4 regions of the Azospira sp. genome follow, and region 4 is predicted to be linked to each of the others. Evidence: predicted binding sites of a transcription regulator. Region 4 holds the regulator's gene; each other region holds the start of a gene.
What was found. Region 4 encodes FNR, which switches genes on or off when oxygen is low (the NO sensors DNR and NnrR bind a similar motif). Its sites were predicted from a motif close to TTGANCTAGNTCAA; they were not measured.

Region 1 (4,182 bases), on a different contig from region 4:
ATTTCCAGGTCGTAGGCCAGGGCCTGCAACTGGCAGTTGCCGCTCTTCTCGCAGGAGGGACAGAAATGGTTGCCCTCGACGAACAGCATCTGCAGCAGGGCCCGCCGCTCGCCGTTCATCTCCGGGGTGTTGCTCTCCACCTCCATGCCTTCCTTGGCCGGCATGGCGCAGGAGGAGACGTGGCGTCCGCCCACCTTGACGATGCACAGCTTGCAGGAACCGTGGGCCGGAAAATCCGGATGCCAGCACAGGTGGGGAATGTAGTGGCCAGCCTGGCGGGCGGCCTCCAGGATGGTCTGGCCGTCCTGGAAGACCACCGGTTTGCCGTCCAGCAGGAATTTCTTGGTATCGCTCATCGGTGGGCCTCCACGGAACTCAGGTGGGCGTCGGCATCGTCGCGCCCGGTCATGCGCCGGGCCTCGGCCAGGGACTGGTCCAGGTCGAAGGCGGGGGCGAAATCCAGGGACTGGAGCCGGCGCTCGTAGGCGGGGCGGAACTTGATCAGGGTCTCCACCACCGGGTTGGCGGCGGCCAGGCCCAGGCCGCAGTGGCTGGCCGCCTTGAGCAGGCGGTTGATCCACTCGATGTCGGCCAGGTCGTACTTGGCGCCGTGGCCGGTGGCCAGCTTGTCCATGAAGTTCCGCAGCAGGGAGGTGCCGACCCGGCAGGGGGTGCAAAAGCCGCAGCTCTCGTGGGCGAAGAAGTGGACGAAGTTGCGCGCCACCTCGAAGAGGTCCCGGCTGGTATCGAAGATCATGAAGGAACCGGCCGTCGGCACGTCCTCGTAGGCAATGCCCCGGTGGAACTCGTAGGACGCCAGGCAGGTGCCCGAAGCGCCGCCCACCTGGACCGCCTGCACGTCGGTGGCGCCGCAATCCTCCAGGATCTGCTCGATGGAAACGCCGAAGGGATACTCGTAGATGCCGGGAAAGGCGCAGTCGCCGGATATGGAGAGGAGCTTGGTGCCGGTGGACTGGGCAGTGCCGACGGCGGCGAAGCGCTCGGCTCCTTCCAGGGCGATCAGCACCGTCTTGGCCAGGGTTTCCACGTTATTGACCACCGTGGGCCGCCCCAGATAGCCCTTGATCACCGGGAAGGGCGGGCGGATGCGGGGCGTGCCCCGCTTGCCCTCGAGGGACTCGATCAGGGCCGTTTCCTCACCGCAGACATAGGCGCCGGCGCCCAGATGAATCTCGATGTCGAAATCGAAACCGGCCTGGCCCCGGATACCCTGCCCCAGCAGCCCGGCCTCCCGGCGGCGCTGCAGGGCCGCCTCCAGGGGCTCCAGCAGGTAGCGGTACTCGCCCCGCAGGTAGAGGAAGCCCTGGCGGGCGCCGGTGGCGTAGGCCGCCAGGGTCATGCCCTCGAACACGTGGTCCGGGTATGAGGTCAGCAGCACCCGGTCCTTGAAGGTACCGGGCTCGCCTTCGTCCGCGTTGCAGACGATGACCCGCTCCTCACCGGGGGCGTTGCGGCAGGCCTCCCACTTGACCCCGGTGGTGAAGCCGGCGCCGCCGCGACCGCGCAGGCTGGACTTCTGCACCTCGCCCAGCCAGGCCTCGGGCCCCAGGGCCATGGCCGCCGCCAGGGCAGCCCCCGGCTCCAGCACGGTATTGAGCAGATCGTCCTTGCGGCGGATGTTGTCCTCCACCCGGAAGTATTCCTGGGGCCACAGGGACAGGGGCCGGCGGGAACGGATCAGCTCGCAGATTTCATTGACGCGCTGGTGGGTGAGGCGGGTGATGGGGCGGCCATTGACCAGCAGGGCCGGGCCCTGGTCGCACATGCCGGTACAGGAGGTGACATCCACCGAGACCAGGCCGTCTTCCGACACCTTGCCCTGTTCGACCCACAGCTTCTGGCACATGGTGCCGAGCAAGTCCAGGTTGCCCAGGAGGCGGTCGGTGGCGTTGTCGGAGAAGAGCACCCGGTATTTGCCCACCGGCTGCAGATGGAGAAAGGAGTAGAAGCCGGCCACGCCCTCGACCCGGGCCCGGGGCAGCTTCAGGGCGGCGGCGATGGCGGTGAGGGCGGGAGGGGGGATGTAGCCCACCTGTTCCTGCACTTCCCGGAGAATTTGCAGCAGTTGGGTGGGGTCCCGGCGGCGGTTGCTCAAAACCGCCTCGAGGACTGCATCCAGAGAATTGGCAATCGGTTCCAAAATCCCTCCCCCTTGTAAGGTCATGCCGGAGGATTATAGGTATGGTCAATGCGAAAACGTTGACACAGCGCAAGCCGCTGTAACGGGGACGTCATCGGAACGAAATACCGGCTTATCCCTCGTCCGCTAAGGTCCTACTGCCACTAGGCCTTGATCTAGGTCAAAATCGATATGCTGCACCGCAACACAAAATGCGGCATGATAACGAAAACAGGATTGCAATAACGGCCCCGGTCCAGACTGGACGCCGGATGGTTCACCTTCATTCAACTAACCTGGAGTTCTGCAAATGTTCAACCTCAACGGCAAAAAAGGCCTGGTCGTCGGTATCGCCAACAACAAGAGCATTGCCTACGGCTGCGCCAAGGCTTTCAACATCTGCGGCGCCGAACTGGCGGTCACCTACCTGAATGAAAAGGCCGAACCCCACGTGCGCCCCCTGGCCGAGCTGCTGGCCGCCCCCCTGGTGCTGCCCCTGGACGTGGAACAGGACGATCAGCTGGCAGCCGTTTTCGCCGCCATCGAACAGAAGTGGGGCAAGCTGGACTTCCTCCTGCACTCCATCGCCTTCGCCCCCAAGGAAGACCTGCACGGCCGGGTGGTGGACTGCTCCCGCCAGGGCTTCCTGCGCGCCATCGACATTTCCTGCCACTCCTTCATCCGCATGGCCAAGCTGGCCGAGCCCCTGATGAAGGACGGCGGCTCCCTGCTGACCATGAGCTACCTGGGCGCCGATGAAGTGGTGGACAACTACGGCATGATGGGCCCGGTGAAGGCCGCCCTGCAGGCCTCCACCCGCTATCTGGCCACCGAGCTGGGCCCCAAGGGCATCCGGGTGCACGCCATCTCCCCGGGCCCCCTGGCCACCCGCGCCGCCTCCGGCATCGCCCACTTTGACGACCTGATGAAGGACGCCGTGGAACGGGCCCCCCTGCACCGCCTGGTCTCCATCGACGACGTCGGCGCCCTGGCCGCCTACCTGTGCAGCGATGTGGCGAAGACCCTGACCGGCGGTACCATCTACATCGACGGCGGCTACAACATCGTCGGCTAAGAGCTCCACACAATCAAAAACGGGAGGCGCCATGCACGCTGAGCACACCGAGCAGTACATCGAAAACAAGACTTTCGACGAAATCCAGGTGGGAGACTCTTCCACCCTGATCCGGACCCTGCGTCCGGAAGACATCAAGCTGTTCGCCATCATGTCGGGGGATGTGAATCCCTCCGTGGTGGACCCGGAATTCGCCCAGAGCGGCATTTTCCGGGAGGTGGTGGCCCATGGCATGTGGAGCGGCGCCCTCATTTCCACCGTGCTCGGCACCCAGTTCCCGGGGCCGGGCACCATCTACATCGACCAGTCCCTGCACTTCTCCCGGCCGGTGATCATCGGCGACACGGTGACCATCACCATCACCGCCAAGCAGAAGTTCGACCATAACAAGCACATCCTCTTCGACTGCCAATGCACCAACCAGGAAGGCCTGCAGGTGGTGAGCGGCACCGCCGAGGTGCTGGCGCCGACGGAGAAGATCCGCCGCGAGCGGGTGCATCTGCCCGAATTCACCATCAGCGACAAGGAAGCCCGCTACCAGGCCCTGCTGGCCACCGCCGCCGGCCTGGAACCCATTCCCGTGGCCGTGGCCCATCCCTGCGATGCTGAATCCCTGAAGGGTCCCATCTTCGCCGCCCGGGCCGGCCTCATCGAACCCTTCCTGGTGGGGCCGGAGGCCAAGATCCGCTCCGTCGCCGAAGAGAACGGCCTGGACCTGACCGGCATCCGCATCGTCAATACCCGCCATAGCCACGAATCCGCCGCCATGGCCGTGACCCTGGTGCGCAACGGCGACTGCGAGGCCCTGATGAAGGGCAGCCTGCACACCGACGAGCTGATGGGCGAGGTGGTGTCCCGGGCCAACGGCCTGCGCACCTCCCGCCGCATCTCCCACGTCTTCTACATGGACGTGCCCACCTATCCCAAGCCCATCATGATCACCGATGCGGCCATCAATATCGCGCCG
Region 2 (4,182 bases), on a different contig from region 4:
CCTTCTGCTCATGGTCGGCGCCGCCGCGGTGCTCAACCTGCGCCATGCCCTGTACAGCGCCTCGGTGGCGCCCCTGCTGGGACATCTGCCCTGGCGCTGGAAGCTGGCCCTGGCCTATCTGTTGACCGACGAGGCCTACGCCGCCGCCATTCCCTACCTGCTCGATCCGGCCCACAAGGCGGTGCGCCACTGGCTGCTGCTGGGCAGCGGCCTGGCCCTGTGGAGCAGCTGGCAGCTGGCCACCCTGGCCGGGGTGCTGCTGGGGCGGGGGCTGCCGGCGGATCTGCCCCTGGACTTCGCCCTGCCCCTGACCTTCATTGCCATCGTGGTGCCCCTCATCGACAGCCGCAGCCGGCTGGCGGCGGCCCTGGTGGCGGCGGCCGTGGCCGTGGTTGCCGCGGCGCTGCCCTACAAGCTGGGCCTGTTCTGCGCCGCCCTGGCCGGTCTGGTGGCCGGCGTCCTGCTCCTGCCCCGGCGGGGCATAGGGGAGCCTCGGCCATGAACGGCGAACTGTGGCTGTTGTTCGGGGCGGCGGGGCTGCTGACCTTCCTCATCCGCCTCTCCTTCATTGCCGCCGAGGGGCGTTACCGGGCGCCCGCCTGGTTCGTTGCCGCCCTGCCGTTCGTGCCCATCGCCGCCCTTAGCGCCCTGGTGGCACCGGAACTGTTCCTGGCGGCCGGGGAATTGCGCCTGGGGCCCCGCTTCTGGGCCGGCCTGGTGGCCATCGCGGTGGCGGCCTGGCAGCGCAATACCCTGCTCACCATCGGCAGCGGCTTCCTGGCCCTGTGGCTGTTCTCCTGAACCCTCAGGGCAGGACGAAGGTGCTGCGTTCCTCCCGCCGGGTACGCGGATCGTCCACGGCGACAATGTGGAAGCGGATGGGCTGGATGCCTTGCCGCTCCGCCGGCCCCGGGACGGCCACGGTGACATGGACCGGGGCCGTGGCGCCGGCGGGGGCGGCGAAGCGCTGTGCTCCCTGGATCCGGATGCCCGGCAATCCTTCCGCCCGCACTTCGAATTCCCGCTCCTGCTCCGCCAGGTTCATCAGCTTCAGGGTGTAGGCGTTCTCGAAGTCGCCCTCCGCCGTTTCCCGCACCAGGGAGCCCCGGTCCCGCAGCACGTCCACCAGCAGCAGGGAGCGCTCGGACAGGGTCCAGGCGCCGAGCAGGGTGAAGCAGCCCAGCACTGTCGCGTAGACCGCCAGGCGGGGCCGCTTCCAGTGGCGGGAACTCTGCCGGCCGCTGGCCAGTTCGGTTTCCGAGGCGAAGCGGATCAGGCCCCGGGGGCTGCCCACCTTGTCCATGACCGTATCGCAGGCGTCGATGCACAGGCCGCAGTTGATGCACTGGTATTGCAGACCGTCCCGGATGTCGATGCCGGTGGGACAGACCTGGACGCAGATGCCGCAGTCGATGCAGTCGCCCTGGCCGCTCTGCCGCCTGGCGCCGCGGGGTTCGCCGCGGGCCGCGTCATAGGCCACGTTGCGGGTTTCCGGATCGAACATGACACCCTGGAAGCGGGAATAGGGGCACATGTGCTGGCACACCATCTCCCGGGTGAAGCCGGCCTGCACATAGGTGAACAGGGTGTAGAAGATCAGCCAGAAGGCTTCCCAGGGGCCCAGGGTGAAGGCGGCCAGGTGGGGCAGCAGCTGCCGGATGGGGGTGAAGTAGCCGACGAAGGTGATGCCGGTCCACAGGGCGATGGCCAGCCACAGGCCGTGCTTGGCGCCCTTGCGCAGCAGCTTGTCAGCGTCCAGGGACCGCTCGGCCAGCTTCAGGCGGGCCAGGTGGTCCCCTTCCACCTTGGCCTCCACCCACATGAAGATGCTGGTGTACACCGTCTGGGGACAGGCGAAGCCGCAGAAGAGGCGGCCGGCCACGGCGGTGACGAGGAACAGGCCGGTGGCCGAGAGGATCAGCACCAGGGCCAGCAGCAGGGCGTCCTGGGGCCACAGCACCAGGCCGAAGAGGTACAGCTTCTCGTGCACGATGTCGAACAGCAGGGCCTGGCGGCCATCCCACTCCAGCCAGCAGGCGCCGTAGAAGACGATCTGGGTGGCCCACACCATGAGCCAGCGCAGACTGTTGAAGCGGCCGCTGACGGCCCGGGGGTGGATCTGGCGCTTGTTGCGGTACAGGGCGATGCGGGCGCTCTGTACCTTGTTGACGGTCTTGTGGCTCATGCTCGGTCTTTCGCTGGCAATGGGAATAGGGGGATTTCCGTTGCTGCGAGTAGAACACCGGCCAGGATTTGGACACAGATTCAGTAAGTCGTGTTTTCGATAGGAACAGATTGCCGGCCGACCTTCATCCAGGGCACTCCCAGACCTGTACATGGCCTTGATTCCCATCAAATTATTGCCCCGATCCGAAGTGCCAGACTGGGAGTCCCGGCTGTTCCCATGGAAAAGCTCACCGGCTGTACCCGCTGCCGGGCGGCGGGAGGGGGAACAATGGGGCCCATGTCCGGACAGTCCGGACCTTGGGGTCATGAGGAGAAGCAGGATGGAGGCGGTCATCAAGCCGGAAATCGACATCGGCGGCCTGGGGCAGTCCGGGCCGGGGCATAGCCTTGCCCAGGGCAGGGGCTGGATTCCCGGCAACAAGGGCATCTGGGTCGGCATCACCTGCGAATTCGTCGAATTCGCCCTGATGTTCGCCGTCTATTTCATTGCCCGGGCCCATTACCCCGAGGCCTTTGCCAACGGTTCGGAACTGCTCAACAAGACGGCGGGTACCACCATCACCGTGCTCATGGTCACCAGCAGCTTCTTCGTCGCCTGCGCCGTGGCGGCCCTGCGCGCCGGCCGGCCCCGGCGGCAGGCGGTGCTGTGGCTGGTGGCGGCCCTGGTGGTGGCCCTCGGCTACCCGGTGGTGAAGGTCTACGAGATCACCGGCAATCTGGCCCAGGGCATCGACGGCAGCGCCGGCATTTTCTACACGGTCTATTACTACCTGACCTTCAACCATCTGGTGCACGCCTCCTGGGGCATCCTGGGCATGCTCTGGGTGCTGGTGCGGCTGGTCCTGGGCGGCTATTCCCGGGAGGACCACAGCGGCCTGGAGGCCCTGGCCAGCTACTGGCACGCCACGGACATCATCTGGCTGATCCTCTATCCCCTGTTCTACGTCCTGGCCTGAAGGAGACCGACGCCATGCATTCGTCCTCCCCGTCTTCCCTGCTGCCGCCCGGCGCGCCGGTTCTGCCCTGGCTGGCCCTGGTGGTCCTGACCTTCCTCAGCCTGTTTCTGGGGGAATGGTTCCACGGGGCGGCCTGGCTGCCCCTGCTGGTGGCCGCCATCCTGTGGGGCAAGGGCACCCTGGTGGCCCGCCACTTCATCGAATCCCACCGGGCCCACCCCTTCATCGCCTGGCTGTTGCGGGCCTTCATCCTGCTGACACCCCTGCTGCTGTTGCTCACCGCCTTTTTCGGCCGGCCGGTGGCCCGCTTCTTCTCCCTGTAATCGCGTACTCCCGCCAGCCCCGGTCCGCCTGTCCCAGGCACCGGGGCTTTTTGTCGTCCGGGGCAACTGTTCCTAGCGAATTAGCGAAGTTCTGACGCTGTTATTGCCGGCAGGGGAATGGTCTACTCGGCTCCCATACAGTTCTTGGAGCCGGTGATGAAAGTCGTTGCCCTGTTGGTTCAGCCCAGCGGTGTGGAGTGGGATATGGCGGACATGGTGGAAATGGCAGCCCGCCTGCCGGGCCTGATTCCCCTGGAGTCCGTTGTCCCGGGGGAAGTGCCGGATGCCTTGTCCCTCAGCTGGGCCCCATTGCCGGCCGCCGCTCCGGGGGCACCGGGCAAGAGCCTGAGGGAGCTGGAGCGGGAATTCCTGGAGCGGGTCCTGGCGGAATACAAGGGCAACAAGAGCGCGGCGGCCAAGTCCCTGAAGATGCACCGTCGCACCCTGCAGCGCAAACTGGCCCGCGGCTCCTAGTCGCGAATTGGAGGCGAGCCGATGCGCAACCTGCTGCCAGGTCTGATTGCCAACACGGAGCAGGGACTGGCCGACCGTCATGTCTGCCTGCGGCGCTACGGTCCCGGCCGCCTGGTACTGGACGGCTACGACCGGCCGGGCCTGTTCTACATCCAGCATGGCCGCATGGAGCTGCTGATCACCACGGCGGACGGCAACGAACGCTGCATGCGCATCCTCGCCGAATCCGACCTGTTCGGCCT
Region 3 (4,182 bases), on a different contig from region 4:
GATCACCACCACCTGGCCGTCGGGCAGGACCCAGTCCTCCACCAGGTGGGCCGGGTAGGGGTGGATGGCCATGTGGGAATAGCGGTCACCGGATGAGGGGGCGAAGTCGATGACGATGCGGGCATCGGCGGCGATGGCACCGTTTTCATCGACGATCAGGGGGTTGAGGTCCAGCTCCTGCAGCCAGGGCAGTTCGCACACCATCTGGGAGATGCGCAGCAGCACGTCCTCCAGGGCTTCCATGTTGGCGGCGGGCATGTTGCGGTAGTCGCCCAGGATCTTGGCGGCCCGGGTGGAACGGATCAGGTCTTCCACCAGGTAGCTGTTCATGGGCGGCAGGGCCACGGCGGTGTCGTTGAAGACCTCGCACTCGGCACCGCCGACACCGAAGGTGATGACGGGGCCGAAGACCCGGTCCCGGATCACGCCCACCTTCAGTTCCCGGCCGTTGGGACGGGCCACGAAGGGCTCGATGGAAACGCCGTTGATGCGGGCGTTGGGAGCATTGCGGCCCACGGTGTCGAGAATGTCGTGGTAGGCATTGCGCACGGCAGCGGCGGAGATGATGTTGAGGCGCACGCCGCCCACTTCGGACTTGCGCGGCAGGTCGGGGGAATCCACCTTCATCACCACCGGGAAGCCGATCTGCTCGGCCAGCAGCAGGGCCTCGGTGGGAGTGCGGGCCACCATGGTCTGGGCCACGGGAATCTTGAAAGCCCGCAGCACGGACTTGGATTCCATTTCGGAGAGCACCTTGCGCCGTTCCGACAGCACCGCCTCGATCAGCATCTTGGCGCCTTCGGTGGCGGTCTTGGCCTGGCGGGAGATGGGTTCCGGCGTCTGCAGCAGCAGCTTCTGGTTGCGGTAGTAGGTGGACAGGTGGGAGAACAGGTCCACCGCCGTTTCCGGCATGCGGAAGGCGGGGATGCCGGCTTCGGTCAGCATCTTGCGCGCCGGGTAGGTCTGCTGTTCGCCCATCCAGCAGCCGACGATGGGCTTGGTACAGGTCTCGCTGGCGGTGATCACGGCCTTGGCCACTTCCTCGGGCTGGGTCATGGCCTGGGGCGTCAGCATCACCAGGATGCCGTCCACCTCCGGGTCCTGGGTGCCGGCCAGGATGGCGTCCCGGTAGCGTTCCGGGGTGGCATCGCCGACGATGTCGATGGGGTTGGCGTGGGACCAGGTGGGAGGAAGCACCGCATTGAGGGAGGCGATGGTGGACTGGGACAGGTCGGCCAGGGGAATGCCCAGCTCGGCGGCCCGGTCGGCGGCCATGGCGCCGGGGCCGCCGCCGTTGGTGATGATCAGCAGCTTGTTGCCGTCGGGGCGGAACTTGGAGGCCAGGCCCTTGGCGGCGTAGAACAGCTGGCCGATGTTGCGCACCCGCACCACGCCGGCCCGCTTCAGGGCGGCGTCGAACACCGCGTCGGAGCCCAGGGCCATGCCCGAGTGCACCTGGGCGGCGACGGAACCGGATTCGTAACGGCCGGCCTTGAGCAGCAGGATGGGCTTGATGCGGGCGGCCGAACGCATGGCGCTCATGAAGCGGCGGGCGTTGCGGATGCCTTCCACGTACATGAGGATGTAGTGGGTGCGGTTGTCGTAAACCAGGTAGTCGAGAATCTCGCCGAAATCGATGTCGGCGGAGCCGCCGGTGGAAATGACGGAGGAGAAGCCCACGTCATTGACCTTGGCCCAGTCGAGAATGGCGGTGCACAGGGCGCCGGACTGGGAGACCAGGGCCAGGTTGCCCGGGTTGGCGGAGATGTTGGCGAAGGTGGCGTTGAGGCCCTGCACCGGGCGGATCAGGCCGAGACAGTTGGGGCCCAGGATGCGCACGCCGTAGCTGCGGGCAATTTCCACCATCTTGCGTTCGAGGGCGGCACCGGAGTGGCCGGCCTCGGCGAAGCCGGCGGTGATGACCACCACGTTCTTGACGCCGCTGCGGCCGCATTGCTCGATGATGGCCGGCACGGTGCGGGCCTGGGTGGCGATCACGGCCAGGTCGACGCGGGCGCCGATTTCCTCGATGGACTTGTAGGCCTGCACGCCCTGCACGGTGTCGTGCTTGGGGTTGATCGGGTAGAGGCGGCCCTTGTAGCCGGCGGCCACGATGTTGCGGTAGATGATGTTGCCGACGGAGTTTTCCCGGTCCGAGGCGCCGATGACGGCGACGGACTTGGGTTCGAACAGGCTGGTAAGGTAGTGTTCTTCTTCGTGCATGACTTGTCCCCGAGCTTTGGACCAGCCCGGCTTGGCCGGTGCTGATTCGAGTTCCAGTTTGATATTGTGCGACGCAAAAATCTAGCACAAAAGTCAGAAGGTGTCTCATGGGGAAAACCGCAGCCCCCGGTTGCCGTTTGATCCAGGTCAGGAAAGTGACAATTAAACCTATAGTCTGCCTGTCGGGCCGATTTCCGGCCGCTTGCCGGGGTTGATTCGGCCGTGCCCTGTTTCACCCGTACGCCATGTTGCATTGCACCATATTTGGCCGGAGCCCTTGCTCCCGGCTTTTGCCCAGCCTTCGTCCGGAGCTCCCATGTCCGCCCCTGTTTCCGTCCTGCCGCCATCCTCCTGGATCACCCGCTTTGCCGACCTCCTGCCCGACGGCAGCAGCGTGCTGGATCTGGCCTGCGGCAGTGGCCGCCATGCCCGTTGGCTGGCGGCCCGGGGCCTGGCGGTGACGGCCGTGGATCGGGATGCTGAGGCCATTGCCCCCCTGACGGGGCTGCCGGGCATCGAAGCCCTGGCGGCGGACCTGGAAGGTGGTCCCTGGCCCCTGGCCGGACGCCGCTTTGACGGCATCGTCGTCACCAACTATCTGCACCGGCCCCTGTGGCCCCTGCTGACGGCAGCCCTGGCGCCCCGGGGGATGCTGCTCTACGAGACCTTCATGGCGGGCAACGAGCGTTTCGGCAAGCCGAGCCGACCGGATTTCCTGCTGCAGCCGGGGGAGTTGCTGGAGGTCTGCCGGCAGCAGGGGCTGCAGGTGCTTGCCTACGAGGCGGGAGAGGTGGAGGCGCCGAAAGCGGCCATGGTACAGCGCCTGTGTGCGGTGCGGGGCAACTTGCCCCGGCTTCCCGGCCGGCTCTGAGGCGGGGCGCTCAAGCCAGGTTGGCGGCGATCAGGCGGGCGGCCGTATGGCCGCTGCGCACGGCCCCTTCCAGGGTGGCCGGATAGTCGCCGGCGGTGTAGTCGCCGGCCAGCCACAGGCCGGGCAGGGGCGTGGCGTTGGCGGGGCGGTCCAGATCTGGCCGGCAGGCGAAGGTGGCCCGGGCCTCCCGGATGGTGCGCTGCCAGCGGGGTGGCGCCAGGGGGCGGCCGAGGGCGCTTTCCAGCTCCCGGTGCAGGGCCTGGGCCAGGGCCTCGGGGGCCAGCGCTTGCCAGGGACCGTGGGCGCTGAGGACACAGGCCAGCAGGCCCCGGTGGCCGTCGAGGGGGCCCCGGTCGAAGACCCATTGGCCGATGGGTCCGGCCAGGCCCAGCAGGGGGAAGGGCAGGGTTACGTCTGCGTCGTACTGCAGATACACCGTGGCGATGGGCTCGTAGGCGAAGGCGGCCAGTTGCCGGCGCAGGGCGTCCAGGGCCGGTGCCGGCGGCAGCAGGGCGGCGCCGTGCTGGGGGGCGGTGGCCAGCACCACCTGGCTGAATTCGGCACTGCCCGTCTGCCCTTCGTTTTCCCACTCCAGTCGCCAACCCGCGCCGCTGGCCGAAATGCGGCGTACCCGGCTGGAGAGGTGCACCGGCTGGCCTTTTTCAGCCAGCCAGGCTGCAGCGGGTTCAGGGACGAGGTTCCCCAGGTGGGTGGTCGGCAGGAGCATGTCCGTCGCGCCTCCCGGGCCACCCAGGCTGTCGCGCAGGACGTTGGCGAAGACCTGGGCCGAGGCGGCAGCGGCCGGGGTGTTGAGGGCGGCCAGGCACAGGGGTTCCCACAGGAAGCGGGTCAACCGGGGGCCCTGGCGGTGCCGTTGCAGCAGTTCGCTGACGCTGCAGTCGGCGGGCAGCCGGTAATCGCCGGCCTTGAGGGCTTGCATGAAGCGGGCGGCGGCGAACTTCTCGCCCAGGCCGACGCCTTTGGCCGTGAGCAGGCCCCAGGCCAGGTGCAGGGGGGCGGGCAGGCGCGGCAGGCGCAGGTTGAAGTGGGGCGGCGTCAGCAGGGCCAGGGGCGCCCGGCGCAGGTGC
Region 4 (4,182 bases):
TCCAGAGCGTGCCCCTGCTGCGCATCGCCGGCGAGTTCCTGCCCCTGTCCGGCCCCTTCAACCTGCAGTGGCTGGCCAGCCTGGCCTGGCTGCTGGTGTTCGCCCTGTGGGTGCGGCGCCACGGCGCCATGTACCTGCGGCCCCGGCCCGACGGCCAGCCCGGCTGACGGATCGCGGAGCCATCCCATGTACCTGGCCCTCAAGCATCTGCACATCACCTGCGTCGTCCTCTCCGGCCTCGGATTCCTCCTGCGCGGATTCTGGATGCTGCAGGAGTCGCCTCGACTGCAGGGGCGCCTGCCGCGGGTGGCGCCCCATGTGGTGGATACCCTGCTGCTCGGCAGCGCCCTGGCCCTGGCCTTTCTCTCCGGCCAGTATCCCTTCGTCCAGGGCTGGCTGACGGCCAAGGTGCTGGCCCTGCTGGCCTACATCGGCTGTGGCAGCGTGGCCCTCAAGCGGGGGCGCAGCAAGGCGGTGCGGGGCATCTTTTTCGTCATGGCCCTGTCGTGTTTCGCCTATATCGTTTCCGTTGCCCTGACGCGTCATCCCGCCGGCTTCTTCGCCGGTCTGTGAAAGGAATTGCATGAGCCACAGCCTGTTGGGCGCCGCCGCCCCCAGTTTCGACGAACCCCTGGAAATGCTGGATGCCTGTCACGGTCGCATCCAGGCCCAGATCGAGACCCTGCGTCGCCTGGTGCAGCACCTGCCCCGGCACGGTGCCGACCAGGCTGCCCGGGAGGCGGCCCAGGGCGTGCTGCGCTATTTCTCCGTGGCCGCTCCCCATCACCATGCGGACGAGGAGGATGACCTCTTTCCCGCCCTGCGGGCGAGCCAGGCGGTGGCCCGGGAAGCGGCGGTGGCGGCTCAGGTGGAGGCCCTCATCGAGCGCATCCTGGCCGATCACCGGCGCATGGACCGGGCCCGGGACGAGGTGCTGGCCCGCCTGCAGGCCATCGTCGCGGCCCAGCCGGGGGAATGCAGCGAGGCCCTGCCGGCGGCCATGGTGGAAGGGCTGGCCGAGCTTTATCTGGGACACATCGATCTGGAAACCCGGGAGCTGCTGCCCCTGGGGCGGCGCCTGCTGTCCCCCGAGCAGGCGGCCGCCGTCGGCCGCAGCATGGCGGCACGGCGGGGGGCGGTGTTTCCGGAAGGGGAACAGTAGGACTGCCGGCACTCCTGGACTAAGCCCGGGCAATAATCCGGGCAATAAAAAAAGCGGCTCCGCGGAGCCGCTTTTTTGTTTGACGCTTGCCCGGGATCAGGCCGACTGGTGGGTCATCAGCTTTTTCAGGCCCGGGATGTCCAGGATGCGGATGTGCTTTTGCTGCACGGCGATCAGACCTTCTTCCTGGAAGCGGGAGAAGGCGCGGGAAACGGTTTCCAGCTTGAGGCCCAGGTAGCTGCCGATTTCTTCCCGGGTCATGCGCAGGTAGAACTCGGCGTGGGAATAGCCGCGGGCGGTGAAGCGCTGGGAGAGATTGAGGAGGAAGGCGGCCAGCCGTTCTTCCGCCCGCATGGTGCCGAGCAGCATCATGACCCCGTGGTCGCGCACGATCTCCCGGCTCATCACCTTGTGGAAGTGGTGCTGCAGGGCCACGATCTCCCGGGACAGGCCTTCCAGGCGGGGGAAGGGGATGATGCAGACTTCGCTGTCTTCCAGGGCCACCGCGTTACAGGAATGGTGTTCGGTGCTGATGCCGTCCAGGCCCAGCAGCTCGCCGGCCATCTGGAAGCCGGTGACCTGGTCGCGGCCGTCTTCCAGCAGCACGTCGGTCTTGAAGAAACCGGCGCGGATGGCGTAGATGGATTCGAAGGCCTCCCCGGCCCGGTACAGGTGGTCGCCGCGCTTGATCTTGCGGCGGGTGCTGACCAGTTCGTCCAGCTTGGACATCTCGGTCTCGTTGAGACCGTAGGGAAGACACAGTTCTTGCAGGTTACAGTTCGAGCAGGCGGTCTTGATGACCGACAGGGTAATTTCTTGGGCGCTGGTCTTCTTCAACGGCATGCTGTTCCTCGCTGGGCCAAGGGCGTTCGGATGGTGGTAACCTGCGCCGGAAGGCCCTTTGGAAGCCTTTGATCCAGGTCAACGTGCCCCAGTTCCTGCACCACGATAATAAGCCGCACCTAATGTGTGGTTCTGCAACGACTGTTTTTCAATGACATTTACCGCCAACAACCTGGTTTTCGATCCCCAGATCATCCGCCGCTTCGACGTCAATGGACCGCGCTACACGTCCTATCCGACGGCTGACCGTTTTGTCGAAGCCTTCGATGCCGAGGCCCTGAAGCTGTGGTTGGGCAAACGCAACATCGGCGGTATCAGCCGACCGCTGTCATTATACTTCCACATCCCCTTCTGTAACACCATCTGCTACTACTGCGCCTGTAACAAGATCATCACCAAGGATCACGGCCGCAGCGCCAAGTACATCAAGTACCTGGGCAAGGAGATGGCCCTGCAGGCCGAGTACCTGCTGGACGGGGATCGGGAAGTCTCCCAGCTGCACTGGGGCGGCGGCACGCCCACCTTCCTCTCCCATGAGGAAATGCACCAGCTGATGGACCTCACCCACCGCCATTTCAAGCTGGTGGATGGGGCCGAGATTTCCATCGAAGTGGATCCGCGCAAGGTGGACCGGCCCACCGTGGCCCTGCTCGGCGAGCTGGGCTTCAACCGCATGAGCCTGGGCGTCCAGGATTTCGACGAGCGGGTGCAGCAGGCCATCAATCGCATCCAGACCGAGGAAGAAACCTTCACGGTGATGGACCAGGCGCGCAAGAGCGGCTTCAAGTCCATCAGCGTGGACCTCATCTACGGCCTGCCCCACCAGACGGTGATGGGCTTCAACCGCACCCTGGAGCGGGTCCTGGCCATGGACCCGGAGCGTCTCTCCATCTACAACTATGCCCACCTGCCGGGCCTCTTCAAGCCCCAGCGGCGCATCAACGAGAGCGACCTGCCCAACGCCGACACGCGCCTGCAGCTGCTCTCCCTGGCCATCAAGAAGCTGACCGATGCCGGCTACGTCTTCATCGGCATGGACCACTTCGCCAAGCCGGACGACGAGCTGGCCGTGGCCCAGCGCCAGGGCCGGCTGCACCGCAATTTCCAGGGCTACTCCACCCATGCGGACTGCGACATGCTGTCCTTCGGCATTTCCTCCATCGCCAAGGTGGGGCCCACCTACAGCCAGAACTACCGCACCCTGGACGAGTACTACGACCGCCTGGACGCCGGCGTGCTGCCGGTGCTGCGGGGCATCGAGCTGACCGCCGACGACCTGCTGCGCCGTTCCATCATCCAGGCCCTGATGTGCCATTTCGAAATCTCCACCGAGTCCATCGAAATCGCCCACCTGATCGACTTCAAGAAGTACTTCGCCGCCGAACTGGAGGACCTGAAGGAACTGGAGCGGGGCGGGCTGGTGAAGGTGGACGACAAATGGATCACCGTGCTGCCCCCGGGACGTCTCCTGGTGCGGGCCATCTCCATGGTGTTCGACAAATATCTGCGCGCCGATCGGCAGCGCACCCGTTACAGCAAGGTCATCTGACCGGGCTACGGGATACCGCGTTTAACTTGAGGCAAGCCTCAGGGGGGAAAAGCCGGGCGCTGGGGGAAACCCCAGTGCCCGGTATAATTTTGGCCATGGCCTTTTTCACTTTCCGCACGGCGCTCCCACGTGGCTGACTCCTTCCTGCCCACCCTGCTTTCCGTCCTCCTCGTCGGCTTTCTCGGCGGCACCCACTGCATCGGCATGTGCGGCGGCATCGTCGGCGCCCTCTCTCTGGGGCAGGCCGGAGGCAGCCGCTGGTCCCTGCATCTGGCCTACAACCTGGGGCGTATCGCCAGCTATGGCCTGGCCGGCCTCCTGGCGGGGGCCGTCGGCGCGGCCGGCGCCCACCTGGGAGAGCAATGGTCCCTGCGCCTGGTGCTCTACGTGCTGGCCAACCTGATGCTGGTGGCCCTGGGCCTTTATCTGCTTGGCGCCACCCAGGCCCTGGCGTGGACCGAGCGGGCAGGCCAGGGCCTGTGGCGCCGTCTGCAGCCCTTTTCCAAACGTTTTCTGCCCGCCCGCAGCCCGGCCCAGGCCTTTCCCCTGGGCTTGCTGTGGGGCTGGCTGCCCTGCGGTCTGGTATACAGTGTGCTGACCACCGCCCTGGTGAGCGGCAGCGCCGCCC

Region 1: the regulator FNR is predicted to act here: its motif matches at 2,312-2,325, upstream of OEL49_RS00275 (NAD(P)H-dependent oxidoreductase subunit E).
Region 2: the regulator FNR is predicted to act here: its motif matches at 2,343-2,356, upstream of OEL49_RS10030 (cytochrome c oxidase subunit 3 family protein).
Region 3: the regulator FNR is predicted to act here: its motif matches at 2,361-2,374, upstream of OEL49_RS05420 (bifunctional acetate--CoA ligase family protein/GNAT family N-acetyltransferase).

What each region holds. Positions count from the first base shown of each region.
Region 1 is NZ_JAOTRW010000002.1:56,031-60,212, forward strand. It holds gene OEL49_RS00270 (2Fe-2S iron-sulfur cluster-binding protein) at 1-356, opposite strand, end outside; gene OEL49_RS00275 (NAD(P)H-dependent oxidoreductase subunit E) at 353-2,185, opposite strand; gene fabI (enoyl-ACP reductase FabI) at 2,451-3,215, shown strand; gene OEL49_RS00285 (bifunctional enoyl-CoA hydratase/phosphate acetyltransferase) at 3,247-4,182, shown strand, end outside.
Region 2 is NZ_JAOTRW010000006.1:49,392-53,573, reverse strand. It holds gene OEL49_RS10045 (AzlC family ABC transporter permease) at 1-502, shown strand, start outside; gene OEL49_RS10040 (AzlD domain-containing protein) at 499-801, shown strand; gene ccoG (cytochrome c oxidase accessory protein CcoG) at 806-2,185, opposite strand; gene OEL49_RS10030 (cytochrome c oxidase subunit 3 family protein) at 2,508-3,143, shown strand; gene OEL49_RS10025 (hypothetical protein) at 3,158-3,466, shown strand; gene OEL49_RS10020 (helix-turn-helix domain-containing protein) at 3,623-3,940, shown strand; gene OEL49_RS10015 (Crp/Fnr family transcriptional regulator) at 3,962-4,182, shown strand, end outside.
Region 3 is NZ_JAOTRW010000003.1:427,299-431,480, forward strand. It holds gene OEL49_RS05420 (bifunctional acetate--CoA ligase family protein/GNAT family N-acetyltransferase) at 1-2,223, opposite strand, end outside; gene OEL49_RS05425 (class I SAM-dependent methyltransferase) at 2,540-3,094, shown strand; gene hpnE (hydroxysqualene dehydroxylase HpnE) at 3,105-4,182, opposite strand, start outside.
Region 4 is NZ_JAOTRW010000004.1:135,544-139,725, reverse strand. It holds gene OEL49_RS06520 (NnrS family protein) at 1-167, shown strand, start outside; gene OEL49_RS06515 (SirB2 family protein) at 187-573, shown strand; gene OEL49_RS06510 (hemerythrin domain-containing protein) at 584-1,162, shown strand; gene fnr (fumarate/nitrate reduction transcriptional regulator Fnr) at 1,259-2,005, opposite strand; gene hemN (oxygen-independent coproporphyrinogen III oxidase) at 2,157-3,554, shown strand; gene OEL49_RS06495 (sulfite exporter TauE/SafE family protein) at 3,684-4,182, shown strand, end outside.